DNA from 2 places in the Granulicatella sp. genome. Region 2 is predicted to be linked to the other one. Evidence: predicted binding sites of a transcription regulator. Region 2 holds the regulator's gene; the other holds the start of a gene.
What was found. Region 2 encodes HrcA, which represses chaperone genes, less so after heat shock. Its sites were predicted from a motif close to TTAGCACTCNNNNNNNNNGAGTGCTAA; they were not measured.

Region 1 (15,789 bases), on a different contig from region 2:
TCGAACACCACATACGGAATGAGCGGTGCTAAGTCTGGTCGCATCATCGTCCATAAGGTACTAATCGCGTGGTCCACTCGACCGCCAAAAGAACCGAGCACATGAATCGGTGTCTCTTTGTAATGCTCCTTCACCCATAACAAGGCTGCCTCAAAATCAGTATCGTCTTTTTCAGAAGGGAGCTGGACAACTGTACCTGCTGCTTCATAAATCAAGTCGCGCTGTTCTTTTGTGACAGAATCAAAGTCCCCAATCGCTACTTCCATGGGAAGATGCTGATCTAATAACCGAAGAGCGCCACCGTCGACTCCGACAAAACGGAAGTCTTCATAGGCCTTACCGTATCGGTTTTCTAAGAGCTTCTTGATGTTCTCCTTGGTGTTTGGTCCTCCCAAAACAATTACAACTTCCATCTTCGTCCCTCTTATGCTTCTTTAATCGAATCAATCGCAGCTTTGATATCGTCTGCGTAGTATACATATGAACCGGCAACGGCAACGTCTACCCCTGCTGCAGCACAAAGTTTCGCTGTTTCACCGTTTACTCCGCCGTCCACTTCGATTAAATAGTGGTAGCCTTTTTCCTCGCGTAATGCGACTAACTCGCGAACTTTATCTAATGTTTCTGGAATGAATGATTGGCCGCCGAATCCTGGGTTTACGGTCATCACTAATACTAAGTCTACTTCGCTTAAGACTACAGAGATGGCACTCACTGGTGTTCCTGGGTTGATGACGACACCGGCTTTTACACCTTCTGCTTTAATCGCTTGAAGCGCGCGGTGAATATGTGGCGTTGCTTCCACGTGAACAGAGATATAGTCTGCTCCTACTTTTGCAAATTGTGGAATGAAACGTTCAGGGTTTTGGACCATTAAATGGCAATCTAATACTAAATCTGTTACTGGACGTAATCCTTCAACGATGTTTGGCCCTAATGTTAGGTTTGGAACGAATTGTCCATCCATCGCATCGATATGAATCCAGTCTGCTCCTAATTTCTCGACTTTCTTAACGTCTTCTCCTAATGTTGCAAAATTTGCGCTTAAAATGGATGGTGCTACTTTCATGTTCTGTCTCCTCTGACTATTTTTTTCGTTTATAGACTGGTTTTCTTTGGTCCAGTTCTTCATAGAAATTCAAATAATGGTCGTATCGCTCTTGCCAAATGTCTCCGGATTCCACTCCTGCAATCACGGCGCAGTTTGGTTCATGTTGGTGCGAACACTCTCTGAATTTACATTCATGTTCTACTTCGACAAACTCAGGAAATAAATGCGGTAAGTCTTCCTTCTCAATCCCCATAAAATCAACCGTACTGAATCCCGGAGTATCCGCAATCCACACTCCTTCGATTTCATGAAGCGATACGTGACGAGTCGTATGCCGCCCACGCCCTAACGCATTCGAAATCTCTCCTGTTTCTTGGTTTAATTCCGGAATCATCTCGTTAAGAAGCGTAGATTTCCCTACTCCAGATTGTCCAAGAAAAATCACTTTCTGACCTTTCAAAGCTTCCAGAAATGGAGTTTTATCTTTCATCACTTCCTGTCCGAAAAAGACAGGATAACCGATTTTTTGATAATTTTTTCGGATGTTCTCAAGCTTTTCTAATCCTTCCGCTGTTAACAAATCGGCCTTAGTAACCATGATAATTGGATGCACATGTAATCCTTCAAGGTATACGAGGAATCGATCCACGAGATGCGTTGAAAATTCTGGTTCTACCGCAGACATCACAATAATGCCAACATCCACATTGGCTACAGGTGGCCTAACGATGGCATTTTTTCGCGGTAAAATTTTCGTTAGCATTCCTTCTTGCAAGTTACTACTTTCGAACTCCACCATATCGCCAACGAGTGGCGACTGACCTCTTTTGCGAAACACACCACGTGCACGTGTTTGATAGATCACTTCATCCGATTCGATATAGTAGAACCCGCTCAACGCTTTAATAATAATTCCTTGAGTCATAAGTACTCCTTCAAAGTAAAGATATACTTATTATATAGCCTACGACAACACATGACAAATGAAGAAGAATTTATCAACGTTCTTCTTAAACACCCTTCTCCAAAAGCACTTGTCATGTATTCTACTGAGAAAGATTTACGCAATCATAAGAACCTAAAAACGAGAACCTAAAAAACCACCCTATTCGGGGTGGTTTTTGAATTATTTTTTTAAATAATAAAAGTTAACTAAACACCGACAATTAAAAATCAAACCTCATTTTTTATCACCAATCCTTAAATATATCTCTTGGATTTTTCCATAAAAAGAAATATAAAAAATCTCCTGTCCAAAAAGCTAACAACCCCATACGAAATTGATGACTAGAAAAAATTGAAGAATCGTAAAAAGAATACACTAAATACACAGACAATAAAATCCCCATAAGCTTTGTTGCTTTTTTAAAGGCAAAAATTGCTTTTTTAACCATTGTTAAGACCTCCTTGATTTTTTATTAATTGTTACTTGTGAACTTTTTTTATCAAAAAATACAGGCACATTTAAAATAAACATTACAAGGAAAACCTCATATTTATATTCCCCCTTTTGATAATAAACCAAAAAGAAAATACTAGATGCCATAATAGTACTAACTATAATATATTTAAACCATCTATTCATAACAAATACCTCAAAGTTAATATGACCATAAATCACCCTTTTCAGGGTGATTTTGTTTATTTATGGGATAAACAATACATAAGAGTATAAAGTTACAAAAATCAAAACAAATAAAGAAATTTCCATCCATAAAGGTACTTTAATAATTTTTTCTTTCTCAAATATATTCCAAACGCAAGTAATACAATCCATATTAAATAAAAAAGTGGTCTCATATAACTTCCTCCTTATCTTCATTTTGATATCCTATTCAGGGTTGTTGTTCATATTTTTATAAATGTGAATACCCATAGAAATAAATAAAGCAAGTAACATTGATCGTTCAAAAAGAATACTATCACCAAAACTTTCAATTGAAAAAATATCATAAAAAATATCAACTGCAAACTTCGTAAAAATCATACAACTTAAAAAAGGAACGGAAAAATTATATGAATCTTTTATTTTTTTAAACATTATTGAAACCTCACTTGTGAGCTTTTTTTAGCAATAAGTAAAGGCCAGAAATTACTAAAATAGCCAAAATAACAATACCTACTAAAACATAAATTCCGCTATCCATAGAAATCGCTCCTTTGCTTTTTATTTTATGTATACACTAATTTTACTTCTCTTTTTTTCTGCTTAAAAGTCTTTTTTTTCATATTCAGTAGCGGTATAATTAATTTTTAGGGTACTAAATTAGGGGCTTACTCCGCCCCTATAAAGCAGAGCAAGCATGCGACGCTTGACCCGACCTCTAGCAATTAAAATTTCAAAAATTCAAAGAAATCCCATAACAACAACGATAAATGAAATAGGCTCTCTCAGCGATTTATAGCCAAGAGAGCCTTTGAATTTGGCAGGTGAGAGCCTGTCTCCACTACCACACTCCTTGTCGGGTATTTAACCGAGAAGGATTTACGCCCTCCTCCAAAAGCACATGTCGCGTACTCACTGAGAAGGATTTACGCAAGCATCTGCATTTTTGAAGAGAAACGGATAAACCTTGGATTTTATAGTAGTGATAGTAGGGAATAAGAATCGAAATGAAATAGAGCCCCACAGCGGATATTCCGCCATGGGGCTCTTTGAATTCGATAGGTGAGAGACTACAGGCTCGAGCCGGTCTCCTACAATCACTACTATAAACAAATCCAAGGATTTAGAAGTTTCTCTTCAAACCTTCGGTTTGTATTATTTGCGTAAACGTTCGATGTCTCGCGCAATCTCAACCTCTTCATTAGTTGGGATATTTAAGACTGTAACTTTTGCACCTTCAGAAGAAATGATTGCTTCTGAACGAGTATCGTTACGCTCAGGATCGATATCGCAACCGAACCAAGTTAATCCGTTAATGATACGTGCACGTACTGATTTAGAGTTTTCACCGATACCAGCAGTGAAGACAATTGCATCTACACCGTTCATCACAGCAACATATTGTCCAATGTATTTTTGAACGCGGTCAACGAAAATTTCCATAGCAACTTTTGCGTTTTCGTTTGTTTCCATTGCAGCTTCAACGTCACGCATGTCGCTTGATATGCCTGAAATTCCTAATAGACCTGATTTTTTGTTTAAGATGTCAACCATTTCGTTAACGTCTGTAATGTTTAATTTGTTCATTAAGAACGCTACTAATGAAGCATCGATATCTCCAGAACGTGTTCCCATTGTAACCCCTGCAAGTGGAGTGAATCCCATAGATGTATCTACAGATTTTCCGCCATCAACCGCAGTAATTGAAGCACCGTTTCCTAAGTGGCAAGTGATGATTTTTAATTCTTCAATTGGTTTACCTAACATTTCAGCAGCACGGCGTGAAACGTAACGGTGGCTTGTTCCGTGAGCTCCGTATTTACGAGCTTTGAATTTTTTGTAGTATTCCATTGGAATGCTGTATAAATAAGCTTTTTTAGGCATTGTTGTATGGAATGAAGTATCGAATACAGCAACACTTGTAATGTCTGGTAAGATGTGTTTGAATGCGCGCATTCCTACTGCTTCCGCTTTGTTGTGTAATGGAGCAAATTCTGCTAAGTCTTCTACTTGTTGGATAACAGTATCATCTACTAAAGCTGAATCTTTGAATAATTCTCCACCTGCAACGACACGGTGACCAACACCAGTGATTTCATCGAATGAAGAAATAATGTTTAACGCTACTAATTGTTCTAATAATTTTTCTACCGCAACTTCGTGGTTTGGAATATCTTCTACCACTTCAAATTTTTGGTCGTCTCCATAGCTGATTGAGAAGATTGAATCTCCTAATCCGATACGTTCTACTAACCCTTTAGCCACCACTTCTTCTTGTGGCATATTAAATAATTGGAATTTCAAGCTTGAACTTCCTGCATTAATCGCGATTGATTTTGACATGCACATTCTCCTTTAATTTAAAATTAAGCCCGCATCTGGGTCTAACGGATTCATTATAACATTTCTTGTGCCCATTTTTCGAATGTTAGAGTGAATTTTCTAAATTTTTCTCTGTTTTTAAATTCTGGGATATCACCAAGAAGGACTTGACTCACTTGTTTAGCGGATTCCCCTCGTTTCTGTACAATGAGTAAAGACTTACTGAACTGCACATCTTTAAATAAATTACGTGGGAAAGCGAGCATTGCTTGTACATATGTTTCCCTTTGCAAGTAAGCCAGTAACGTTTCCCCTTCGACAGTCTCAAATAGATTTGTCGGAACGATGAACAATCCGATTCCCGCTTGCTTCAAATAGCGAATATGCTGTTCGATGAGTAAATGATGGGTAAAAGAATGACCTTCTTCATTTTTTGTCTCAAAACGATCGGCATTGGCATCCACTGGATAGTAGCCGACTGGTAAATCACTCACTACGAAATCTTGTGGTTCCACAAGTGAATCTTGCAAGCCATCTTGCAAGGAAGTCTTCACATCCAACTGTTCTAACGCAAAAGCTTGTAAGGCTAAATGAACGAGTACTTCATCATTATCAATAGCCGTCGCTTGGGTTGTTTTTCCTGCAGATTGTAAAAATAAGAGAATCGTGCTCAGTAAATTTCCACTTCCCGCAGCAAAATCCGCAATTGTAATAGCCTGGTCTTTCTTCGTAATTTGGTCAATCATATACGCCACGAGTAATCCAATCGCATCTGGTGTCATTTGGTGATTGGTTTGTAAGCCATCTTCTTTAGCAGCTTTCAAGAACGTGAATTGAATCATACGGCGAATTTCTTCACTCGAATAACTTGCTAAATCTAATTCTTTATACGCTTTGTTTAATTCTTGGGCCACTTCGTTACTTGGCAGGCCTTCGACTTGTTGCGCAGTGTTGTCATTGACTATATTTTGTAAGGTTTCCCCTAGCGCTTCTATATTCGAATAGCCGATTTCTTTTTGAAGCAGCTCTACTGCTTTTGCCAATTCCTCGAACGCTTGAATTTCTTTTCCCGCTTCGATAAAAACCCCTCCTTCTACTTTTAAGAGTTTCCCTGCTTTGAATATTATGAGCTACGACAGCAGCACATATTTTTTTACAAAACTACACAGAACTTTCAGATTCTATCATAGCAATACTAGCAGTTTTACTCAATCTGAATTACTGACTCTGGAAATTCATTTCCTAGAGTCTCTTTGAAGCTTGAGAGGAAGGAAGACGCAAGGCTTCCTCCGATACAGCTAGTATAGCAATTATAGAGAAATCTGGAAAGTTCGCAGTAGTTTTGTCACTCCTCAAATTTCCTAAAAAAAAGGATGTGACTGAATGTCACATCCTACTCATTATTATTCAGCAGCAACTACTGGATAAACTGATACTTGTTTTTTGTCACGGCCTTTACGTTCGAAACGTACGATTCCGTCAACTTTAGCAAATAAAGTATCGTCTCCACCTCTACCTACGTTTTCACCTGGATGGATTTTTGTTCCACGTTGGCGGAATAAGATTGAACCACCTGAAACGAATTGTCCATCAGCACGTTTAGCACCTAAACGTTTTGCTTGTGAGTCACGTCCGTTTGATGTAGAACCGCCCCCTTTTTTATGGGCGAATAATTGTAAATTCACTTTTAACATAGTTGTGCACCTCCTTGATTGATTATGCAACAGTTACAGCTAGAAAGTCTTGATATTCTGATTGAATATCTTCTAACCCTAGTAATAGACTATTTAATAAAATTTGAGTTGTATGTTCTTGGTCTTTCGTCAAGTCCTCTACAACTTCCATGTATAAGTAACCACCTTCAACCTCATCGACTTCGACAATCGGTTGATATCCTGCTAACTTCTCAATGCTGTTCACAGTTGTAATAGCCAGAGCTGATACCCCTGCGCAAACGATATCCGAACCATGTTCACTATAGTTTGCATGTCCAGTCATTTCAAAGGAAACAATTCGCTGGTTCTTTTTGTGTACAGTCACTTGAATCATCGTGATTAAGCGTTGATTGCGTCAATAACAACTTTTGTATAAGGTTGACGGTGACCTTGTTTACGGTGTGAGTCTTTACGACGTTTGTATTTGAAAGTAACAACTTTCTTTTGACGGCCTTGTTTTTCAACAGTTCCTTCAACAGTTGCACCTGCTACGAATGGAGCACCAACTTTAACGTCATCTCCACCTACAAATACTACTTCTTCGAAAGTTACTTTGTCGCCAGCTTCTGCGTTTAATTTTTCAACGTAGATTGCTTGACCAACTTCAACTTTAACTTGTTTTCCACCAGTTTTTACGATTGCGTACATATTGCACCTCCTATATTTTAGACTAAGACTCGCCAGTTTAAAGTGCCGCTTTCGGTCTTTTGTACTCTAATCCGAGCGGTTGTAGCTGTGGTGCTTCACAATTACAACACGACTATTTTAGCAAAAATGTACGCCCCCGTCAATCATTGTGACTAGCCTTTTCGTAAGTTCCTTTTGAAGCTTTTGAGGTAAGAAACTACAGGCTCAAGCCGGTGCCTCGTTGCATATACTATAGAGAAATCCTCGAGGGTTCGTAGCGTAACTCGCCTTCTCTATTCCATCCTCTTTTTATAAAACACCTCAAAAAATTGTTCAAAACAGAGAACCCCGAGGATTCCATAGTATTGGCAATGGGAGTAAGCATTCAAAGTGAATTATGGACTCTTAAAAATCTATTTTTTAGAGTCCATTTGAATCTTGAAGGAGCTTGAGACTTTGGTTCAAGCCGGTGCCTCGTTGCATATACTATAGAGAAATCCTCGGGGGTTCGTAGTTTTGAACGAAGTTCTATTTTTTAGTAAGCACCTTGCGGTGTTTTATTACAAAAGAAAAAGAGGGGTGAAAAACTTTCACCCCTCTTCCTCTCTTCCTTTGATTACATCATGCCCATACCTGGATCCATTCCTGGCATTGGTGGTGCTACTGGAGCTGGTTTGTCAGCTACCACAGCTTCTGTTGTTAATAATAATGCTGAAACAGATGCAGCATTTTGTAAAGCAGAACGTGTTACTTTCGTTGGGTCCACAATCCCTGCTTCAATCATGTTTACCCATTGATCTGTAGCGGCATTGTATCCAATTCCTTTTTCTTCAGATTTCAAACGAGCAACAATGACCGAACCTTCAAGGCCCGCATTTTCTGCGATTTGACGTAATGGTTCTTCTAATGAACGAGATACGATTTTCGCACCTGTAGCTAGGTCACCTTCTAATTCAAGAGCGTCAACTACTTTTTGAACGTTCACAAGAGCTGTTCCTCCACCTGAAACGATACCTTCTTCAACCGCTGCGCGAGTAGCATTTAGCGCATCTTCGATGCGAAGTTTTTTCTCTTTTAATTCTGTTTCAGTAGCGGCTCCGACTTTAATCACGGCAACCCCACCTGATAATTTAGCAAGACGTTCATGTAATTTTTCACGGTCGAAATCACTTGTTGTATCTTGTGCTTGTGCGCGAATTAAAGCAACACGGTTCGCGATTAACTCTTTAGAACCTGCACCTTCCACGATTGTAGTACTGTCTTTAGAAACCACCACTTTACCTGCTGTCCCTAATTGCGCTAATGTTGCATCTTTTAATTCTAAGCCAAGGTCTTCTGTAATGACTTGGGCACCTGTTAACACAGCGATATCTTCTAACATCGCTTTACGACGGTCACCGAAACCTGGAGCTTTTACAGCTACCACGTTAAATGTTCCACGTAATTTGTTTAATACTAATGTTGGTAAAGCTTCACCATCCACGTCATCCGCGATAATTAATAACGCACGTCCTTGTTGAACGATTTGTTCTAATAATGGAATAACTTCTTGGATGTTTGAGACTTTCTTATCTGTGATTAAGATAAATGGATTATCTAAAGTCGCAATCATCTTGTCGTTATCAGTTACCATGTATTGTGATAAGTAACCACGGTCAAATTGCATTCCTTCTACAACATCTAATTCTGTTTCAATCCCTTTCGATTCTTCGATTGTGATAACGCCGTCGTTCCCCACTTTTTCCATAGCTTCAGCGATTAATTCACCGACTTCAGCTGAACCTGAAGAAATAGCCGCCACTTGTGCGATGGCTTCTTTTGATTCAACAGGACGAGAAATGCGGTGTAATTCTTCAACCGCTGCTTTTGTCGCAAGTTCAATCCCTCGACGGATGCCAACTGGGTTTGCGCCAGCCGTTACGTTTTTCAATCCTTCACGAACGATGGCTTGTGTTAAAACAGTCGCTGTTGTTGTACCGTCACCGGCAATATCATTTGTTTTTGAAGCCACTTCAGCTACGAGTTTTGCACCCATGTTTTCGAAGTGATCTTCTAATTCGATTTCTTTGGCGATTGTGACCCCATCATTTGTAATGAGTGGAGATCCGAATGCTTTTTCTAATACGACATTACGTCCTTTTGGTCCTAATGTTACTTTTACTGTGTTTGCTAAAACGTCCACACCACGAAGCATGGCACTTCTTGCGTCTTCTGCAAATTTAATATCTTTCACCATAATTGTATCCCCCTTTATTCAACAATTGCGATAATATCTTTTTCTTTCACGATGATATATTCTTGACCATCTAATTTTACTTCTGTTCCTGAATATTTTTCGAACACGACTTTATCGCCAACCGACACTTGACGGTCTTCAGAAGCAGTGAATTCGCTTGTTGCGATTACTTTTGCAAATTGTAATTTTTCTTGAGCAGTAGTTGGTAGAAATAATCCACCAGCCGTTTTCTCTTCTTGCTCCACCATTTGAATAACAACTCTATCTTTTAAAGGCTTTAACATATAAAATCCTCCTTACTCTTTTTTAGCACTCGAAAACAATGAGTGCTAACTCATAGTTTTATAATACTCATTTGGTCAGGAAAAATCAAGAATAAATACTTGCTTATTTTTCCAGAATTATGTAAGATTTTAACAAGAAAGGATGAACGCTATGCCTAGAAAAATTTTCTTTAGAAAGCTCTATTTTGAAATTGCACTAGCCATCTTCTTTATCTTTCTAGCAACTTCTCATTATCCTGGAAACGGATTTGACTTTATCACATTATTCTGCTGTCTATTTGCAACAACAAACATCGTAACAAGTATCAATATGCTTCGAACTTACAATGAATTAAAGAAACTTGCTAATATCATGGATAATTTCCAAACGGATGATGATTCTCTAGACGATAAAGATCCAGAAGAAAAGCACTAATCACTGCATCAATGCAATCGATTAGTGCTTTTTATGTTTTTTAAATCTTATTTTAGATAAAAAGCTCTTATTTCTTATGGCCTATTTTTTATCAAGTCTGAGACTTCCTTTGAATATCCCGTTGAAGAATGTTTGAACTGACCTGTATCCAAGCTTTTAGTCAGACTAAAACTCACGCTTAATTTCTTATTGGAGTTTAAGTATATTTTAAAGTGAATTCCTCCCATAGGGTTATGCTGAATAGACTCAACATCAATTTCATAGGACTGAATAACTCCGCCTTCTTCCAACGCTTTTTTATCTAAGTCTTTTAATTGATTTTCAATAGATTCTCTCACCTGCGTACTTTGAACTAAAGTGACCATTTCATGCTTCTTCACTAGATTCAACGTTACAAATCCGCCGATGATTAACGCTATTACTGCAACGACCCCTAGCATTCCACTACTGAATTTCTTCATCATTTTCTTCAGCCCCCTAATGCATTTAAAGGTTCTACTTGTTTTGTATAGTATATCATGAATTTTTGCATTTCTGAATACTCTTATTTTATACAAAAAAGGCACCCTTTACGGATGCCTTTCAAAAATTATTTTTGATTGTCGAGGAAATAGATTAGAGTTTGAAGCTCGTTTGTTAAGTCAACGTTTTGAACTCGAACGTTTTCTGGAGCGTTTAATCGAATTGGTGTGAAGTTTAAAATGCCTCGAACATTTGCTTCTACAATACGATCGGCTGTATCTTGCGCTACATCTTGAGGAACGGTTAGAATCGCTACTTGAATTTGTTGAACTTTTAATTGCTCAATCATTTCATCCATGCTATAGACTGGAACTCCTGTTTGAATCGTTCCGACGATATCAGGGTTCACATCGAATGCTGCACTGATGCGAACATTGTTGCTTTGGTGGAAATTGTAGTTTAGTAACGCTTGTCCTAATTTACCAACGCCGACTAAAGCTACATTTGTTAAGCGATCTTGGTTTAATGTATGACTGAAGAATTCCAATAAGTATTCTACATCATATCCATATCCACGTTTTCCTAAAGCTCCAAAATAAGAAAAATCACGACGAATCGTTGCGCTATCTACTTTTACAGCTTCACTTAACTCTGTTGACGAAATACGACGTTTTCCTGCATCATGCAAGAAACGTAAATAACGATGATAAATGGCCAAACGTTTTGCGGTTGCACGTGGCACTTCGATTTCTTTCATTTCTTTATACTCTTTCATATCTAAGACTCCTTTTCTTTTACATCCATGCGTATTCTATCACAACGATATGAATTTTCACAAATACTTTGTTTGCTCCTCACTTACTCCTATATAATTTGCTTATATACAGCAAGGCTTGTACTTTTTTATTCACAACCTCTTAATTGTGAATGTGAACGCAAACTCGAACGCATTTCAATATTGTCCACCTCTTTTTTATGATAAAATGAGATGAATACTCACTGAAAGGACCTATCATGATACTACTACAAGGACAAGGACTCGCTCGAACTTTTGCAGATGAAGTCCTATTTGAAAATATTACGATTCATATTCAAGAAAATTCGCGGATTGCCATCGTTGGGCGTAATGGTACTGGAAAATCAACGCTCTTAAAAATGTTGGCGGGTATCGAAGAACCTTCAATGGGAAGTGTCTCAAAGAAAAAAGACCTATCCATCGGTTACTTAGACCAATATGCGGCCATCGATTCAACGAAAACCGTCTGGGAAGAGATGATTCATCTCTTCGAAGACGTAGAAACTTTGAAGAAACAAGCGCAAAAAGCAGCTGAGCAACTCGGTGACCCTGACCTTCTAGGAGACCCTACGGCATACGAACTCGCCTTAAAACGCTATGACCAACTACAAGAAGAACTGAACCAAAAGAACGCGTATGGATACGAATCTGAAATCCGTACTGTCCTTCATGGATTCCGTTTCTATCCAGAAGACTACGACCAACCGATTCAATCGCTCTCTGGAGGGCAACGTACTCGGTTAGCTTTAGCTCGGATTTTATTAGAGAAACACGATTTACTGATTTTAGACGAACCGACGAACCACCTGGATATTGAAACCTTAACATGGTTAGAGGATTATTTACGCTCTTCCAATTGCGCTCTTGTGATCGTATCCCACGACCAATATTTCTTAGACCGTGTATGTAATGAGGTTTACGAAATCAGCCATAAAGCCTGTGAATATTACAAGGGAAACTACTCACACTACTTAGAAGAACGCGAACAACGCTATTTACTCAAGCAAAAAGCCTACGAAAAGCAACAACAAGAAATTCACGACTTAGAAGAATTCATCGCAAAAAACTTGGTGCGCGCCTCAACCACAAAACGCGCGCAATCCCGTCGTAAAAAATTAGAGAAAATGGAACGATTGGAGAAACCAAAAGGCGATCAGCGCTCTGCTCGATTTGAATTTACCGTGGAACGCGAATCCGGAAACCAAGTATTACAAGTAAACGATGCTTATATCGGTTACGACCACGAAGCCTTGAGCGGTCCGATTTCCTTCCAACTTCGCAAGCGTGAAGCCATTGCTATTGTGGGGCCAAATGGAATTGGGAAATCAACTCTCTTGAAGTCGATTACAGGTGAACTTCCTTTAATCAAAGGATCGATTGACTTAGGAGCTGGCGTCCAAGTTGGTTACTATGACCAAAACTTGGCTGGCCTTTCCTCGAATCAAACGGTTCTAGAGGAACTTTGGTCTCGTCATTCAACTATGCCCGAAAAAGATGTGCGTTCGATTCTCGGAAGCTTCCTATTCTCCGGAAGTGACGTTGAAAAAACAACTGCACAACTAAGCGGGGGTGAAAAAGCCCGACTAGCCCTTTGCAAATTGTCACTGGAACATGATAATTTCCTACTGCTCGACGAACCAACGAACCACTTGGATATCGATAGTAAAGAAGTATTGGAGGATGCTCTCATCGACTACGATGGTACGATTTGTTTTGTATCCCATGACCGTTTCTTTATCAATAAGATTGCAACGGCCATTCTTGAAATCGAAGAAACAGGAAGCACACTCTACCTTGGCGACTACGACTACTACCTTGAGAAAAAACAAGAAAAAGAAGAACTCGCCGCACTTCAAGAAGCCAAGAGTGTTGAAACAACAACAGCTCAGCCGATGACAGAGGCCAAAGCCAGCTATCATGCCTCAAAAGAAGAGCAACGTCAAATTCGTACGCTGACTCGACGTATCGAGCAACTCGAAACCGAGATGCACGATATCGAAGAGGCGTTAGAAAAAGTCCACGAGGCCATGACACTGGAGGAAAACTATTCTGACCCAGATAAATCCGCTGCTCTCTCAACTGAAGAAGCTGCCCTTCTTGAACGTCAAGAAACGCTTCTCGCCGAATGGGAAGAAGCTTCACTAGCTCTAGAAGAATTTCAAAATTAACTAACAAAATAGCGTAAGCTCCTCAACGAGCCTACGCTATTTTTATTTTTAATGTTGCCACTGACTTTGATAGAGATTATAGTAAAACCCACGTTGCTCCATCAAGCTGGCATGATTTCCTTTTTCAATGACATGTCCGTCTTTTAAGACGAGAATCACATCTGCTGTACGAATCGTCGATAAGCGGTGCGCCACGATAAAGCTCGTGCGTCCTTCCATCAGATGTTGAAAGGCTTCTTGAATCTTCAACTCGGTACGTGTATCGATGGAAGAGGTTGCTTCATCTAAAATTAGCATATTCGGTTGTCCCATCATGACACGCGCGATGCAGAGCAATTGTTTTTGCCCTTGTGAGAAATCCCCACCGTCATCTGAAATCACCGTATCATATCCTTGTGGCAGACGGCTGACGAATCCATGAATATGGCAGAGTTTGGCGATGCCAATCATCTCTTCTTCGCTAATCGTTGGATTTCCCATCGTGATGTTTTCACGGACAGTTCCCGTTTGAAGCCACGTTTCTTGAAGCACCATTCCGAATCCATTACGCAATGAATGGCGCGTGATATCTTCAATCGAATGACCATCGATGGCTAATTTTCCACTATTAATTTCATAGAAACGCATCAATAAGTTAATCAACGTCGTCTTCCCACTTCCGGTTGGACCGACAATTGCCACGCGTTGCCCTGGTTTGACATCCAGCGAAAAGTCTTCAATCAGCGGTTGCCCTTTCACATAAGAGAAGTCCACATGGCTAAATTCCACCGCTCCGTCAAAGGTTTCAGGAGACTCAGCATTTTTGCGCTCTGGATGTTCAGACGGTTGTTCCAACAGTTCAAATACGCGGTTGGCACAAGCAATCGCATTTTGAAGTTCGGTAATAACTCCTGAAATTTCATTGAATGGTTTCGTATATTGGTTAGAATAACTTAAAAAGGAAGTAAGTTGTCCCACCGTTACTCCTCTTTGAATGACAAAGAAGGCTCCAAAGACTCCTACTACTGTGTACACCATATTGTTCACGAACCTTGTACCTGGATTAGTAATCGCGGAATAGAAAATGGCCTTTAGAGAAACATCCGTCAACTCCTTATTAATCACCGAGAAGTCTTCGATGACTTTTTCTTGTTGCTGGAAGGCCGTCACCACTCGTGTCCCCTCAATCATCTCATTCATATAGGCGGTTTGATCGCCACGAATTTCCGATTGTTGTTTAAAGAAATGATAGGATTTTTTCGCGACAAAGCTGGCCATGACAAATGACACTGGCGTTATCACCACTACTACAAGCGTCAATGTCACATTCACACTGAGCATAAAGACTAACGTTCCTAGAATCGTCATCACACCCGTAAATAACTGCGTGAATCCCATCAATAATCCATCCGCGAATTGATCCGCGTCCGCGATGATACGGCTCTCGATTTCTCCGACAGGATGAATATCTAAATAACTGAGTGGCAAGGTCTCGATTTTTTCAAGCGCGTCTCTACGAAGGTCTCGCACAACCGAGTATGTCATCTTGTTATTGCTAAGGTTCATAAACCACTGCGCGATGGCTGCCATTGCCGTAAAAAGTGCAATCTGCCATAGGATGGCAAATAGTCCTTCATAGAAGACTTGGCCAGTTCCTAGCATTTGGTCTACGGCTTCCCCGACTAATTTTGGAATCATTAAGGTTCCAAATACATTCACACTCGCCAAAAGAATGGACGCTACAAAATAAATACGGTAGCGACGGATGTAGCGGAGAACTTTACGGACGGTTTCCCATTGAGTTTTCTGTCTCATGCTTCATCCTCCTTTGGAAATTGTGAATAGTAAATTTCTTGATAAATTTCGTTGTTCGCTAATAGCTCTTCATGCGTTCCCTTTCCGACCAGGTTCCCTTCATCTAAAACGAGAATTAAGTCTGCGTACTGCACAGAAGCCGCCCGTTGTGACACGATAAAGGTTGTTGGCCGTGGCACTTGATTCTTGATAGCCTCACGCAATTTCGCATCGGTCTCAAAGTCTAATGCTGAAGCACTGTCATCTAGGATTAAAATCGGCGCTTGTTTAGCAATGGCACGCGCAATCGTCATCCGTTGCTTTTGTCCCCCGG
Region 2 (15,789 bases):
CGTAGTGGATACAGCTTACGGGTATCAATTAAAACAAGGCAACGACATTTTACGAAAGGACTTAGCGGACTTCTTAGAAATCATTAAAGAAAAAGCACTAGCGTATAAAGATACAGTTTGCATGGGAAGAACGCATGGAGTTCACGCTGAACCAACAACTTTCGGCTTGAAATTAGCCTTATGGTATTCAGAAATGAAACGCAATATCGAACGTTTCGAACGTGCTGCAAAAGGGGTTGAAGCGGGTAAAATTAGTGGGGCGGTTGGTACTTTTGCCAATATTTCTCCAGAAGTAGAAGCCTATGTGTGTGGAAAGCTAGGAATTCGTCCTCAAGAAATCTCGACACAGGTCTTGCCTCGTGACTTGCATGCGGATTACATTTCTACTATTGCATTAATTGCTACAAGTATTGAAAAATTCGCGACAGAAATCCGTGGACTACAAAAATCTGAAACACGTGAAGTAGAAGAGTTCTTTGCAAAAGGGCAAAAAGGATCTTCAGCAATGCCACATAAACGTAATCCAATCGGATCTGAAAATATGGCGGGACTTGCTCGTGTCATTAGAGGACATATTGTTACAGCGTATGAGAACGTGAACTTATGGCACGAACGTGATATCTCACATTCTTCAGCTGAACGTATTATTATTCCAGATAGCACAATTCTACTCAACTATATGCTTCGTCGTTTCGGTAATATTATTAAAAACTTGACGGTGTTCCCAGAAAACATGTTACGCAATATGGATGCGACTTTCGGACTTATTTACAGTCAACGTGTGTTATTGAAACTTATCGACAAAGGAATGAGCCGCGAAAAAGCGTATGATTTAGTGCAGCCATGCACTGCTAAAGCATGGGATGAAAAGTTAGCTTTCCGTTCTGTTTTAGAAAACCAACCAGAAATTATGTCGACACTTTCAAAAGAAGAGATAGATGATGCATTCGATTATCATTACCATATTAAAAATGTAGATTTAATCTTTAAACGAGTTGGTATTTTATAAAATTCAAATTTTACTGAATATAGTGCATTTTCAACGAAAATGTGGTATAAATAGAAAGTAAAATTTAACAAAAGGAGTCAGAAAATGATTAACGTAAGTGATTTAAAAGCTGGAATGACATTCATTCTTGATGGAAAATTAATTAAAGTGTTGGAAATCAGCCACCACAAACCAGGTAAAGGGAACACAGTAATGCGTATGAAAATCCGTGACGTTCGTAACGGTTCAACAGTTGATACAACAATGCGTCCTGATGAAAAAGTTGAACGTGCACACATCGATACAAAAGATGTTCAATACTTATACAGCCAAGATGGCGTTGGAGTATTCATGGACTTAGAAACATACGAACAATACGAAATTCCTGAAGAAACAATCGAACAAGAATTGAAATACATTCTTGAAAACATGGAAGTAAAAATCCAATTCTACGGTTCAGAAGTAATCGGGGTTTCATTACCATCAACAGTTGTATTGCAAGTTACTGAAACTCAACCATCAATTAAAGGCGCTACAGTTACAGGTTCTGGTAAACCAGCTACAATGGAAACAGGTTTAGTAGTTAACGTTCCAGACTTCATTGAAGCAGGAGAGTATTTAGAAGTTAACACTGCAGAAGGTACATACGTACGTCGTGCTACAAAATAATAAGACTAAACAGGTGAGTTCTTCACCTGTTTTTTGTTTAAAAGGAAAATGATGATGATTAACATTAAAAAAATAAAGTTATTCTATAACTATAATAGTTTAAAATACAAAAATCCTAATCGATTTCCTGATTCCAAAAAGGAAATGGAACAGATAAAATCGTGTGGACAAGAAGCCCGTAAAGAGTTTGAGAAATTAACAGAATTATTTTCTAACCTTCTTCAAAATTTTAAACCAGAACCGATTAGCCAATGGATGAATCAGGCTCAAATCATTAGACCTTCTTTTTGGAGATATTTTATCGAAGAAGGGCATGAAAAAGGAGATCCAACGTTTGCAATACGCCTATACGAAGAGAATAAAGAAATTGGCGTATATGTTGAACTGAGTATTATTGAGAGAAAGTTGAATGAAGATTCGCTTACAAAACAAAATAAAGTTCTAAGAGAAGCTTTGGATTTTCGTTGTGTCTATGTTGCTTCTGATTCTAAAAAGAATATATTCGAATATCCTTACAATGAAGAAAATAGAAAGTTTTTACTAAATGAAGTGGAATGCGGAAATCTTCGTAAAGTTATTATTAGAGTTCCTATTAAGGTTACCAATGATGAAATTAAAATAAGAAAAGATTTGGAAACAGCCTTGAATGAATTAATACCTATTTATCAATCGATTTATAAATAATAGTGTTTTCTAATAATGTTACATTCAAAGTAAAAAGGTTAAAGTTGTCATCTTTTAAACAACTTTGACCTTTTTATTTTATTTCATTAAAATCGGTCTAAAGTCCTAGTATTTTCATGTTGACTTAATTTGACCAATGTGTTAAATTATAAATGTGGTTAGCACTCGTCTTAGTCAAGTGCTAAAGAGAGGTGACTATGATGTTAACCAATAGACAATTGCTAATCTTACAATTAATCATACAATTATATACGGAAACGTTGGAACCAGTCGGGTCTAAAAAGTTGATGGAAGTTGCAGAATTACCTTTTAGTTCAGCAACAATTCGCAATGAAATGATGAAGTTAGAAGAGATGGGGTACCTAGAAAAGAACCATACCTCTTCAGGACGAGTACCTTCTAATAAAGGTTACCGTTACTATATTGACAATATCTTGCCAGGACAAAAGCAACCAGTTCCTTTAAGCATTCGAAATCAAATTCGAGAGGTTTTCCAACAGTCCACATTAGAGATTCAAGATGTATTTCGTTTATCGGCAGATATATTATCAACGTTAACAAATTACACCGCAATTTCTTTTGGACCTGAAGTGAAAACTGCAACATTATCTGGTTTTAGACTTGTTCGATTAAACCCAAATCAAGTGATGGCAATCGTTGTTATCAGCAATGGTTTAGTTGAAAACAAAGTCTATACAATTCCAGGGACGATTGATGATAGTGATTTAGATAAAGTAGTTCGTATCATCAATGATGAGTTAATCGGAGTTCCGTTAGATATCGTTGCTAAACGATTAAAAACGGATTTACCAATTCTAATGAATCGTTATATGAATTCTCAAATTCAGATTGTCAAAGTGATTCAAGAGATGATGAATCGATTTGAAAACGATCGAATGCATGTTGCTGGTAGAAGGTATTTGCTCAATTATTTTGATCATCATGCTAACGTTGATCATCTTAAAGGAATCTATCAATTGATGGATGATCAAACGAAATTACATCGACTTGTTATAAATGAGAATCAAGATATTCAAATAAGGTTAGGCTCGGAAATGGATCATCCGTTACTTGGGGATTTTAGTTTAGTAACAGCAAGTTACAAGACACCAAACCAAGATACAGGATTGATTGCATTACTTGGACCCAAGAATATGCCGTATTCGAATGTGTTATCAATTGTAAAAGGACTCAGGGAAGAGTTAGCAACCACGATAGAAGATTATTATCGTAACTTATAAAGTAAGGAGATGAAATCTTGGAAACAAACGAACAAAATATTAAAGAAGAATTAAATGAAGAAAATGTAGTGACAGATGAAACTCCTCAAGAAGAAGTTACTGAAGAAACCACAACAGAACTTTCGAATGAAGAGAAATTACAACAAGAAGTAGAAAGGTTAAACGATCAAGTGTATCGACTTTCTGCTGAAATCTCAAACATTCAAAAAAGAAACGCTAAAGAAAGACAAGATGCTGCAAAATATCGCAGCCAAAGTCTTGCACAAAACTTATTAAACGTGATTGATAACCTTGAGAGAGCGATTGCTTCTCCAAGTGAATCAGAAGAAGCTCAAAACCTTAAAAAAGGTGTTGAGATGGTGTATGAAGGTTTCCTTTATGCACTAAAAGAAGAAGGAATCGAAGAAATCGACGCTTTAAACCAACCGTTTGATCCAACCTTACATCATGCTGTTCAGACTGTTCCTGTTGAAGAAGGTCAAGAAGCAGACCGCGTGGTGCAAGTGTATCAAAAAGGTTATAAATTAAAAGATCGAGTATTACGACCAGCGATGGTCATCGTTTCACAATAAGAAGTCGATTCTTAGAATAATAAATTTAATTAATAGGAGTGAATTAAATATGAGTAAAATTATTGGTATTGACTTAGGAACAACAAACTCAGCAGTAGCTGTTTTAGAAGGTAACGAAGCAAAAATTATTGCAAACCCAGAAGGAAATCGTACAACACCATCTGTTGTAGCGTTCAAAAATGGAGAAATTCAAGTAGGTGAAGTTGCAAAACGTCAAGCTGTAACTAACCCAAATACTATTGCTTCAATCAAACGTCACATGGGTGAAACTGGATATAAAGTAGAAATCGAAGGTAAATCATATACACCACAAGAAATTTCAGCAATGATTCTACAATACTTAAAAGGGTATGCTGAAGAATATCTTGGAGAAAAAGTTGAAAAAGCAGTTATTACTGTACCTGCATACTTCAACGACGCACAACGTCAAGCAACAAAAGATGCTGGCCGTATCGCTGGTTTAGAAGTTGAACGTATCGTTAACGAACCAACTGCAGCGGCTCTTGCATATGGTTTAGATAAAGTAGACCACGAAGAAAAAATCTTAGTATTCGACCTTGGTGGTGGTACATTCGACGTATCTATCCTTGAATTAGGAGATGGCGTATTCGACGTATTATCTACAGCTGGTGACAACCATCTTGGTGGGGATGACTTCGACCAAAAAATTATTGATTTCTTAGTAGAAGAATTCCAACGTGATAATGGTATTGATTTATCAAGTGATAAAATGGCTATGCAACGTTTGAAAGATGCTGCTGAAAAAGCTAAGAAAGACTTATCAGGTGTATCTCAAACTCAAATCAGCTTACCATTCATTTCTGCTGGTGCAGCTGGACCATTACACTTAGAAGTGACATTAACTCGTGCCAAATTTGATCAATTAACTCAAGATTTAGTAGAACGTACAAAAGAACCAGTTCGTCGTGCTTTATCTGACGCAGGTTTATCAGCTTCTGATATCGACCAAGTGTTATTAGTTGGTGGATCAACTCGTATTCCAGCAGTTGTAGAAGCTGTACGTAAAGAAACTGGTAAAGAACCTAACAAATCAGTAAACCCAGACGAAGTAGTAGCGATGGGTGCTGCAATTCAGGGTGGAGTTATCTCTGGCGATGTGAAAGACATCGTATTATTAGACGTAACACCTTTATCACTTGGTATTGAAACAATGGGTGGCGTGTTCACTAAATTAATCGATCGTAACACTACAATCCCAACAAGTAAATCACAAGTATTCTCAACAGCTGCGGATAACCAACCAGCAGTAGACGTACACGTATTACAAGGTGAACGTCCAATGGCTGCGGACAACAAGACTTTAGGCCGCTTCCAATTAACAGATATTCCTGCTGCACCTCGTGGTGTGCCACAAATCGAGGTAACATTCGATATCGATAAAAACGGTATTGTAAATGTCCGTGCTAAAGATTTAGGAACTGGTAAAGAACAAGCAATTACAATCAAATCTTCTTCAGGTTTATCAGATGAAGAAATTGAACGTATGGTAAAAGATGCAGAAGCAAATGCTGAAGCAGATAAAAAACGTAAAGAAGAAGTAGATTTACGTAACGAAGTTGATCAATTAATCTTCACTGTTGATAAAACATTGAAAGAATTAGATGGTAAAGTAGATGCTAGCGACGTTCAAAAAGCTGAAGCAGCTCGTGATGAATTAAAAGCAGCTGTTGAAGCAAATGACTTAGACGCTATGAAAGTGAAACGTGATGCTTTAAATGAAGTGGTACAAAACTTAACTGTTAAACTTTATGAACAAGCAGCCGCAGCTCAACAAGCAGCAGGTGCTTCTCAAGAAGGACCAACAGAACAAGCATCTTCAAATAATGATGGCGTTGTTGACGCTGACTTCGAAGAAGTAGATTAATATTTGCTAAGAAGATAGGGTGTAAGACTACTTTGTAGCCTTACGCCCATATCCTTTGTAAACTAAGAAAGAAAAGGAGGGGCAATTAGTGGCCAAAAGAGATTTATATGAAATTTTAGGCGTATCAAAAGATGCCTCTGAAGCAGATATTAAGAAAGCTTATCGTAAACTATCTAAAAAATACCATCCAGATATTAATAAAGAAGCTGGAGCAGATGAAAAGTTCAAAGAAATTGCTGAAGCTTATGAAATATTAGGTGACGCTCAAAAACGTGCAGCCTATGACCAATACGGACATGCTTCTTACGATCCGAATTCTGGGTTTAGCGGCGGAGGATTCGGTGGTGGATTTGATGGTTTTGGAGGATTTGGCGGTAATGGAAACTTTACTGGCGGATTCGAAGATATCTTTAGTAGTTTCTTCGGCGGTGGAGGTAGTCGTGCTGATCGAGCGAATATGCCACGTCAAGGGGCTGACCTTCAGTATGTCATGGATTTAACATTTGAAGAAGCTATCTTTGGTAAAGAAGAAACGATTCATTACCATCGTAGTGACGAATGTCAAACGTGTCATGGTAGTGGAGCAAAACCTGGAACAAGTCCAACAACATGTTCTAAATGTCATGGTTCAGGTGTAATCAACGTTGAAAGAAATACACCATTTGGTCGTATGATGAGTCAAACAACTTGTGATGTGTGTCATGGTACAGGACAAGAAATTAAAGAAAAATGTCCAACCTGTCACGGTCATGGTCAAGTAGATGAAACACATAAAGTCAAAGTGAAAGTCCCTGCTGGGGTTGAAGATGGAAACCAAATGCGCCTTCAAGGACAAGGGGAAGTTGGTTTCAATGGTGGGCCATATGGTGACCTTTATGTCATCTTTAGAGTCGCACAAAGCAAGACATTCAAACGTCAAGGAGCAGATATTTACTATCAACTTCATGTGAACTTTGCCCAAGCTGCTCTTGGAGATGAGGTCGATGTACCAACTGTTCACGGTAAAGTAAAATTAAAAGTTCCTGCCGGAACGCAATCAGGAACCATTTTACGTTTACGTGGTAAGGGAGCTCCAAAACTTCGTGGTACAGGAAATGGTGACCAACATGTTGAAGTCATCGTAGACACTCCTAAGAAGCTTACAGATAAGCAAAGACAAGCTTTACAAGTATTTGCTAATGAGGAAGGAACAGAACTTCATAATGGCGAAGAAAACTTCTTCGACAAAATGAAGAACGCATTTAAAGATACATTTGAATAAATGGAAAAAGAACTTAGCATATTCGTTGCTAAGTTCTTTTTTTGCTTATTTTGTAATGACAGCAAGACGACGAATGATTTCTTCGTGTTCCGCATACTTTTCTAATAATTCATCTTGAGTATAGAGTATAAAATCTTCGTATTCAAAACCTGGTGTAACGCTACAACTCACAATCGCAAAGTTTTCTTCGTTGTCCGATTCAATGGTAGATCCAAAGACGACTCCTGCAGGAACGATGAATTGAAGTTTTTGACCTTCTCCTGGCCCAATTTCGACTGCTTCGTAAGAACCATCAGGGTGAATCATATGCACGGTTAACGCATGTCCGTAGTGATAGTACCAGATTTCATCGGACGAAAGTAAGTGGAAGTGGGATGGGTTTTGATTCGTTAATAAAAACAGAATAGAGGTAGAAAGTGAACGAATGCGTCCATCAGGTAGTTTTACTGTTTCAACAGCTTTATACGTTTGTCTGAAATAACCACCTTCTACATGTGGTTCTAAGGCTAATTCTTCAATCCATTCTTCTTTCGTTTTCATAAGAGACCTCCTAAGTTATTTTCTTATATTATAGCGTAACTTTTTCTGCTTGTGAATTGTTGATAGAATGGTAATTATGCTATACTGGTACTATTGGAAAAGAAAGGAGAAGAGTCATGAAAGATAATATTGCACTTATTGTTTCGAATAAAGATGTTAAGAAAATAAGAGAGCTTTTTAATGAGAATTATCCGATTGATATTGCTTTGGCGTTAGAAGAAGTGGATGATGACGTTCTAAAGAATTTCATGTTCTCTATCTCAAATACTAGATTAGCTTCAATTTTAGAAGTTGCTGAACCTGATTTCCAATTACGAATGCTTGAGAAATTACCATTTAGACGTGTAATTTTACTTTTCCAGCAAATGTCAAACGATGATGTCGTGGATATTTTAGGAAATTTGCCAGTGGGAATTCGTAAACGTTATATCAAAATGATGAAGCAAAGTTCTCAAGATGATATTCAAACGATGTTAAATTACGCTCCGGATACAGCCGGGGGGATTATGACAACGGAGTACATTACGGTAAAAGAACACTTAACCGTAGAAGAAACTCTTTCTAAACTAAGAGAGATTTCTCCAAACTCAGAAATTATTAACATTATTTTCGTAACGAGTTTACAACGGAAACTAATTGGATGGATTGATATTCGTGATTTATTTACGCATGATTTAGATGAGAGTTTACACGATGTGATGCATACGAATATTATTTCCGTTTTACCAGAAGAAGACCAAGAAGAAGTTGCTCGTATTTCTACTAAGTATGACTTATCTGTCGTGCCAGTAGTCAATAAGCAAAATGTGTTGCTTGGGATTATCACAATCGATGATATCGTTCATGTCTTGCAAGAAGAACACCACGAGGATATGTTATTAATCAGCGGGGTTGAAGGAACTGAACGAATTGGTGGTCCTTTTAAAGAATCGATTCAAAAACGGACCCCTTGGCTATTAATTAACTTAATTACAGCCTTTATGGCGAGTGCGGTTGTCGGATTATTCCAGGATACGATTGAACAAGTCGTTGTTCTTGCAGTTGCGATGCCAATTATTACTGGGATGGGTGGAAACTCAGCTTCTCAAACATTAGCACTGGTTATTCAAGAGGTTGCAATTGGTCAACTAACATGGGAAAAAGACAAAAGGTATGTATTAAATGAAATCTGGCTTGGATTAGTCAATGGGATTATTACAGGGATTTTTGCAGCGATTGCACTCTACATCCCATATCAAAACTTTTTCTTATCGATTATCGTCATTTTAGCAATGGCGATGAACTTAATGGTAGGGGCGTTCTTTGGTTTCTTCGTACCTTTATTCTTAAAGAAACTGAATTTAGACCCGGCCATTTCATCGACGATTTTTGTAACAACAGCTACGGACGTATTAGGATTCTTTATCTTCTTATACTTAGCTGAATTGTTCTTGCCATTATTAATGTAGTTTGATAGAATAATTTGAATTTTATTGTAGTAGTGATTAAGGAGTTATTCATGAATTTAGAACAAATGAAAGAAAGACAAAAGCGTATTCGAAATTTTTCGATTATCGCGCATATTGACCATGGAAAATCTACTTTGGCCGACCGTATCTTACAAGCGACCGATACCGTTGCTGACCGTGAGATGCAAGATCAGTTATTAGACTCGATGGATCTTGAAAGAGAACGTGGCATTACCATTAAATTAAACGCTGTGGAATTAACTTATGATGCTAAAGATGGCACAGAGTATATCTTCCATTTAATTGACACGCCAGGGCATGTGGACTTCACTTACGAAGTTTCACGTAGTTTAGCAGCTTGTGAAGGTGCCATTCTTGTAGTAGATGCTGCTCAAGGAATTGAAGCACAGACTTTGGCAAATGTATATTTAGCAATTGATAATGATTTAGAAATCATTCCTGTTATTAATAAAATCGATCTTCCTGCGGCAGATCCTGAACGCGTACGAACAGAAATTGAAGATGTTATTGGTATTGATGCTAGTGACGCGGTTTTAGCGAGTGCTAAAGTGGGGATTGGTATTCCAGAAATTTTGGAACAGATTGTAGAAAAAGTACCTGCGCCTACTGGTGATATTGAAGCACCCCTACAAGCGTTGATTTTCGACTCTGTCTATGATGCGTATCGCGGGGTTGTACTAAATGTCCGTATTCAAAACGGGATTGTAAAACCTGGCGATAAAATTCAATTGATGAGTAATGGAAAGACTTTTGATGTAGTTGATGTTGGAATCTTCTCACCAAAACCAATCAGCCGTGATTACCTAATGGTTGGAGATGTGGGTTACATCACTGCTTCTATTAAAACAATTCAAGATACTCGTGTAGGGGATACGGTTACTTTAGCGAATAATCCTGCTAGTGAACCTTTAGATGGATATCGTAAAATGAATCCAATGGTATACTGTGGTTTATATCCAATCGATTCATCGAAATATAATGACTTACGTGATGCTTTAGAAAAATTACAATTAAATGATGCTGCGCTTCAGTTTGAGGCAGAAACTTCTCAAGCGCTTGGATTTGGGTTCCGTTGTGGATTCTTAGGATTACTCCATATGGACGTTATTCAAGAACGTCTAGAGCGTGAATTTGACTTAGACTTAATTACAACAGCGCCGTCTGTTATTTATCATGTACAAAAAACAGATGGTACAGAGGTGGTTGTATCAAACCCAGCTGAGATGCCAGATCAATCCAGTGTTCAATCGATTGAAGAGCCATACGTAAAAGCATCTATTATGGTGCCAAACGAATATGTAGGAAGCGTAATGGATATTTGTCAACGTAAGCGTGGTGTTTTTGTAACGATGGATTACTTAGATGAATACCGTGTGAATGTGATATACGAAATACCACTTTCTGAAATTATCTTTGATTTCTTTGATTCGTTGAAATCAAGTACTAAAGGATATGCATCATTGGATTATGATTTAATCGGTTATAGACCAAGTAAGTTAGTGAAAATGGATATCATGTTAAATGGTGAAGTTGTCGATGCTTTAAGTATTATTGTTCATAAAGACTTTGCTTATGGACGTGGTAAAGCCATCACAGAAAAATTAAGAACTTTAATTCCACGTCAGCAATTTGAAGTTCCTATTCAAGCGGCTATTGGAAATAAGATTCTCTCACGTACAAATATTAAAGCTCTCCGCAAAAACGTGCTTGCAAAATGTTATGGAGGAGACGTTTCTCGTAAACGTAAATTATTAGAGAAACAAAAAGAAGGGAAGAAACGTATGAAGCAAGTGGGGTCTGTTGAAGTTCCACAAGAAGCTTTCATGTCGGTTCTAAACTTAAACGAAGAAGAAAAATAATGAGTTGTAAAAAGGCGTCAGGTGCGCCTTTTTACTTTGAATTTGAAAGGAGATTATGAATGGATAAAGAACGTCAACATTTCTATCGGCAAATGCTTGCTATTGCAATCCCTGTATCTCTTCAAAACTTATTAACGTCTTTCTTAAATACATTAGATACAATAATGATTTCATCTCTAGGTGATGCGAGTATTGCAGGTGTTGGGCTTGCAAATCAAGTGTTTTTTCTATTCACGTTAATTTGCTTTGGGATTCATACAGGATCTGCAGTACTATTTTCGCAATATTGGGGAGTACGAGATACAAAGAAAGTTCAAGCAGTTAATCAAATGAGTTTACTGCTATCTACTGCAGTCAGTGTTGTATTTATGCTTCTCGGTATACTATTTCCTCAAGAAATCTTACGTTTATTTACTCAGGATCCGCTTGTTGTTCAAGCTGGAGGAGATTACTTACGAGTAGCGGCTTTAAGTTATGTATTTACAGCTTGGAGCTTTGCGATGACAAATGCACTTCGTACGACAGGAAATCCTAAAGTTCCTCTAGTTGCCACCATTTGTAGTTTTATCACAAATGCTTTCTTTAACTATGTTTTTATCTTTGGTAAGTTTGGGGCACCTGCACTTGGAGTCGTTGGAGCTGCAGTTGCGACTTTAATTGCTCGTATGGTTGAAGTGGGTGTTCTCTTTGCAGTTGTGAGTTTTTATAGCGGACCAATTCATTTACCAATTGGACGTTATTGGTCTAAAATTTCAAAAGGTTTTTGGATGAGTTTTTGGGTAACAACATTCCCAGTCATTGTCAATGAAACTTTTTGGGCATTAGGACAAGTCTTTTATAGTGCGGCTTACGCAATGGTAGGAACTCAAGCAACCGCTGCTGTTCAAGTTGCCGTTGCTGTACAAAATCTATCGTTTATTTTAGTACGGGGTGTGGGTAGTAGCTGTAGCATTATGTTAGGAAACCGAGTGGGACGAAATGAACTGGAACAAGCTCAACAGGAAGCGAAACGCTTTTTAATTATTTCTCTTGTTATTGGAGTAATCATTGGAGCTATTCAAAGTTTAACACCTCAATGGACTTTATTAATGTTTGCTGATTTAAGCCCAGAAGTATTTGAACTTGGGAAGCAATTACTTCAAATTATGGGGATTATATTTGTATTTAAAACCTTAAATTCTATTATTTTTGTCGGTATTTTACGTGGTGGAGGCGATACTCAATACGGTATGAAACTTGAAATGGCTTGTGTGTGGTTAGTTGGCGTTCCGTTAGCATTACTTGCAGCGGCAATTTGGCATTTTCCAATACAACTGGTCGTTATCTGTGCCGGAGCCGAAGGACTATGTAAAGCCGTAATTGGATTAAAACGTGTCTTCTCTGGAAAATGGATTCATCGTTTAGTTGAAGAATAGTTTTATGATTAAAAAAGAAGGCGAACCTTTTTATTTTTAGGCTCGTCTTCTTTTTTTAGAGTGAAATATGATACAATAATAAAAAATAACTGAGGAGCTAAAGGCTTATGACAAATTTATATGGAAGCTTAGAAGCTGGGGGTACAAAGTTTATTTGTGCAGTAGCTGATGAAGAATTTAAAACAGTTGAGGAACTTCAATTTCCAACGACAACTCCGCAAGAAACATTAAAGAAAACGGCAGATTTTTTTGCTAAGTTCAAAAATCTAGCAGCGATTGGAATCGGATCATTTGGACCAATTGATGTAGATCCAAAATCGAAAACATATGGCTATATCACAACAACCCCAAAACCAAATTGGGCAAACGTGGATGTGGTCGGAACATTAAAGAAAAGAGTTGATATGCCTATCTATTTTACAACTGATGTAAACAGTTCTGCGTATGGAGAAGTCTATGCTCGTAACAATCGTGGGGAAAATATTGAAACGCTTGTCTATTACACAATCGGTACTGGAATCGGTGCGGGTGTAATTCAACGAGGAGAATTTATTGGAGGCACCAGTCATCCTGAGATGGGACATGTTTATGTTTGTAAGCATCCAATCGATGTTGCTAATAACTTCGATGGTGTTTGTCCTTTCCATAAAGGTTGTCTTGAAGGTCTTGCTGCTGGTCCAAGTTTAGAAGCACGTACTGGAGTTCGTGGAGAACATATTGATATTGCTAGTTATGTTTGGGATATTCAAGCGAGTTATATAGCTCAAGCAGCCATTCAAGCAACACTAACTTTCCGTCCTGAAAAAATCGTATTTGGTGGTGGAGTAATGGCTCAAAATCATATGGTGGAACGCGTTCATCGCATTTTTGAGGAATTACTAAACGGATATGTACCAACACCACCAGTGAAGGATTTTATAGTAACGCCTGCCGTTGAAAATAATGGATCAGCTACATTAGGAAACTATGTGTTAGCGAAAAGTTTAGTTCAATAATTTTCCAAGAATCTTTAATTTATGAAATTAACTAATGGAAACTTTACCGCGAGGCTTTTCATTTTCTTCATAATTTAGTACAATAGTTAAGGATACACATATTGAAGGGAGAGAAAGCCAAATGTCAACAGGAGCATGGATTTTAATCGTGATTCTTGCTGCAATCGCAGGTGCGATCGGTGGTTTCTTTATCGCACGTCGTACAATGATGAATTACTTCGCAGAAAACCCACCATTTGATGAAGATATGATTCGTAGCATGATGACTCAAATGGGTCAAAAACCATCAGAACAAAAAGTTCGTCAAATTGCTGCTTCAATGAAAGCACAAGCTAAAAAAAGAGCTAAAAAATAAAGATAAAAACCATCGGAGTATTCCGATGGTTTTTATCGTGATACCGTATACGGTATCACGTTATTTTTTTTACTGGTAATTCATATACATAATTTGGATCAATTTCTTTATCAAGTTCGTCAAATTTTTGGATAAGCACTTGATCGTAATTAGCGATTTCTTCTTTTGTTAGTTTTTGATCTGCGATATAAATTGGTTCACCAATTCTCACATGCATTTTTTTACGTTTGAGAATGTCTTTTAAACTAAGTGGACCTTGATAGACCATAGGTACAATCGGTGCTTTAGCAAGACGCGCAATGGTTACTGCGCCGCCTTTCATTTCATTTGAGTACCGTGTTCCAGTTGGAAAGATAACAAGGGCTTTTTGATTCTCTTTAATTTGCTGCACAGGATACTTAATCGCGCTTGGTCCTGGCTTATCTCGGTTTACAGGGAATGCTCCAAGTTTTTTTATAAACCAAGCGAATGGTTTGGGCTTAAATAACTCCTGTTTTGCCATTAAAACAAGTGGTTGAGGATATACTGCAATGGCCATCATAACGGGATCTAACCAAGATCGATGGGGTGCTACCAGTACGTAACCCGTATTTTTTGGTAATTTTTCTCTACCTTTGTAGTCAGCAAAACCGTTTAATAGAACTAACAGTCCACGAACAATCCAAATCGTGATTTTATAAATCATAGTTTTCTCCTTTTAAATTTCTGTAAGATTAGTATGAAATAATTCACGTGTTTTTGCAAGTTGAATCTATTAATGATTTTGTAAGGTTTTCTTTACGGTATGATATAATCCTTATAGGAAGTTATGGAGGTCTGCGTATGAAAGAGGAAAAGATTAGTTTTATCAAACTTTCTTTAGTACTGTTAGGGTACTTTATTTATAATATTTTGTATCATATGGTTTACTATTCGTCTGGTCTCGCACTATTTGTGTTGTTACCTTTCTTTCTTATAGATTTTCTTATTATCTTTTTCGGTAATTACTTTTTACTACGTGACCAAATGAAGATTCATTCTGATTTTAACGAGAGTAGGGAAATGCGATTTCTTAGTTCGATTCAACTAGGGTTGGCGTTGATTGGTTTATTATTACAGATATCGGGTATTTTTACCGGCGAGTTATTTCTAGTCAACTATATTTCTCATTTTGAGATTACGGCTGGTATCTGTCTTATTTATTCGGTCATGTTCATCATTGGTCTAGTACAAAAAATAAAAATAAGTAGAGATTATGAGTCTATTGCAAAACTAAGTGTATTTTTTGGGATTCTTTTAATTCTTTTCTCTAATGTCACTCTTCTTCAAAATAGATTTGCCTCGATATCTTATGCACGGGGAAGTCTACAACAATCATTTAAAGAGATTGGACTAAAAGGATCAGTTACTATTGAAGAGAAAAAGCATGTTATTGAGCCAAATGGAGAAACTTTGACAAAACTCACATATGAGGAAAAATTATCAGATGGGACTAACTTAACAAAGAACCTTACAGCTGTTGAAAAAGATTTAAACCGTTATGAAAATGAATACAAAGAGGATAAGCTAGATTTCCTTCAAAATGACCTTTCCGAAGAGGAGAAGACTCTCTTCAATCAAATAAATTACAGACATTTTCATTTTTTATTAAATTTGTATCGCGAGAATGGAAAAATAAAAAACTTAGTAATGAAATTTAAGGAAACCGTTCATGAAGCTTTAGGAGTTAACCTTTTTGAGAAAAAATTATCAGAGTTAGTGCCTACTAATAAGGGGAAATTAAATAGTGCTCTTTTATCTAAGGCGATTTTAAATCGTGAGAATGGAGATACGGATGCTGCAGGGTTCTATAATATAGACCCAGTAGAATTAATGAA

Region 1: ACO5V7_RS07380 (co-chaperone GroES) is a predicted target of HrcA. The motif match lies at 9,864-9,890, and genes of this name have one in related genera.

What each region holds. Positions count from the first base shown of each region.
Region 1 covers NZ_DBHISP010000014.1:21,295-37,083, reverse strand. Annotated here, with positions in the region: gene ACO5V7_RS07435 (thiamine diphosphokinase) at 1-413, opposite strand, end outside; gene rpe (ribulose-phosphate 3-epimerase) at 425-1,069, opposite strand; gene rsgA (ribosome small subunit-dependent GTPase A) at 1,086-1,976, opposite strand; gene ACO5V7_RS07420 (hypothetical protein) at 2,242-2,445, opposite strand; gene ACO5V7_RS07415 (hypothetical protein) at 2,883-3,092, opposite strand; gene ACO5V7_RS07410 (acetate/propionate family kinase) at 3,813-5,000, opposite strand; gene ACO5V7_RS07405 (class I SAM-dependent methyltransferase) at 5,054-6,022, opposite strand; gene rpmA (50S ribosomal protein L27) at 6,383-6,673, opposite strand; gene ACO5V7_RS07395 (ribosomal-processing cysteine protease Prp) at 6,696-7,028, opposite strand; gene rplU (50S ribosomal protein L21) at 7,034-7,342, opposite strand; ribosomal protein L21 leader region at 7,358-7,433, opposite strand; gene groL (chaperonin GroEL) at 7,938-9,557, opposite strand; gene ACO5V7_RS07380 (co-chaperone GroES) at 9,572-9,841, opposite strand; gene ACO5V7_RS07375 (hypothetical protein) at 9,993-10,256, shown strand; gene ACO5V7_RS07370 (DUF1310 family protein) at 10,331-10,720, opposite strand; gene ACO5V7_RS07365 (redox-sensing transcriptional repressor Rex) at 10,846-11,475, opposite strand; gene ACO5V7_RS07360 (ABC-F family ATP-binding cassette domain-containing protein) at 11,733-13,682, shown strand; gene ACO5V7_RS07355 (ABC transporter ATP-binding protein) at 13,731-15,476, opposite strand; gene ACO5V7_RS07350 (ABC transporter ATP-binding protein) at 15,473-15,789, opposite strand, start outside.
Region 2 covers NZ_DBHISP010000001.1:100,677-116,465, reverse strand. Annotated here, with positions in the region: gene purB (adenylosuccinate lyase) at 1-1,009, shown strand, start outside; gene efp (elongation factor P) at 1,094-1,657, shown strand; gene ACO5V7_RS00530 (hypothetical protein) at 1,712-2,341, shown strand; gene hrcA (heat-inducible transcriptional repressor HrcA) at 2,539-3,582, shown strand; gene grpE (nucleotide exchange factor GrpE) at 3,600-4,154, shown strand; gene dnaK (molecular chaperone DnaK) at 4,204-6,039, shown strand; gene dnaJ (molecular chaperone DnaJ) at 6,128-7,300, shown strand; gene ACO5V7_RS00505 (cupin domain-containing protein) at 7,346-7,840, opposite strand; gene mgtE (magnesium transporter) at 7,957-9,288, shown strand; gene lepA (translation elongation factor 4) at 9,339-11,168, shown strand; gene ACO5V7_RS00490 (MATE family efflux transporter) at 11,228-12,583, shown strand; gene scrK (fructokinase ScrK) at 12,691-13,578, shown strand; gene ACO5V7_RS00480 (YneF family protein) at 13,700-13,933, shown strand; gene ACO5V7_RS00475 (lysophospholipid acyltransferase family protein) at 13,989-14,618, opposite strand; gene ACO5V7_RS00470 (hypothetical protein) at 14,756-15,789, shown strand, end outside.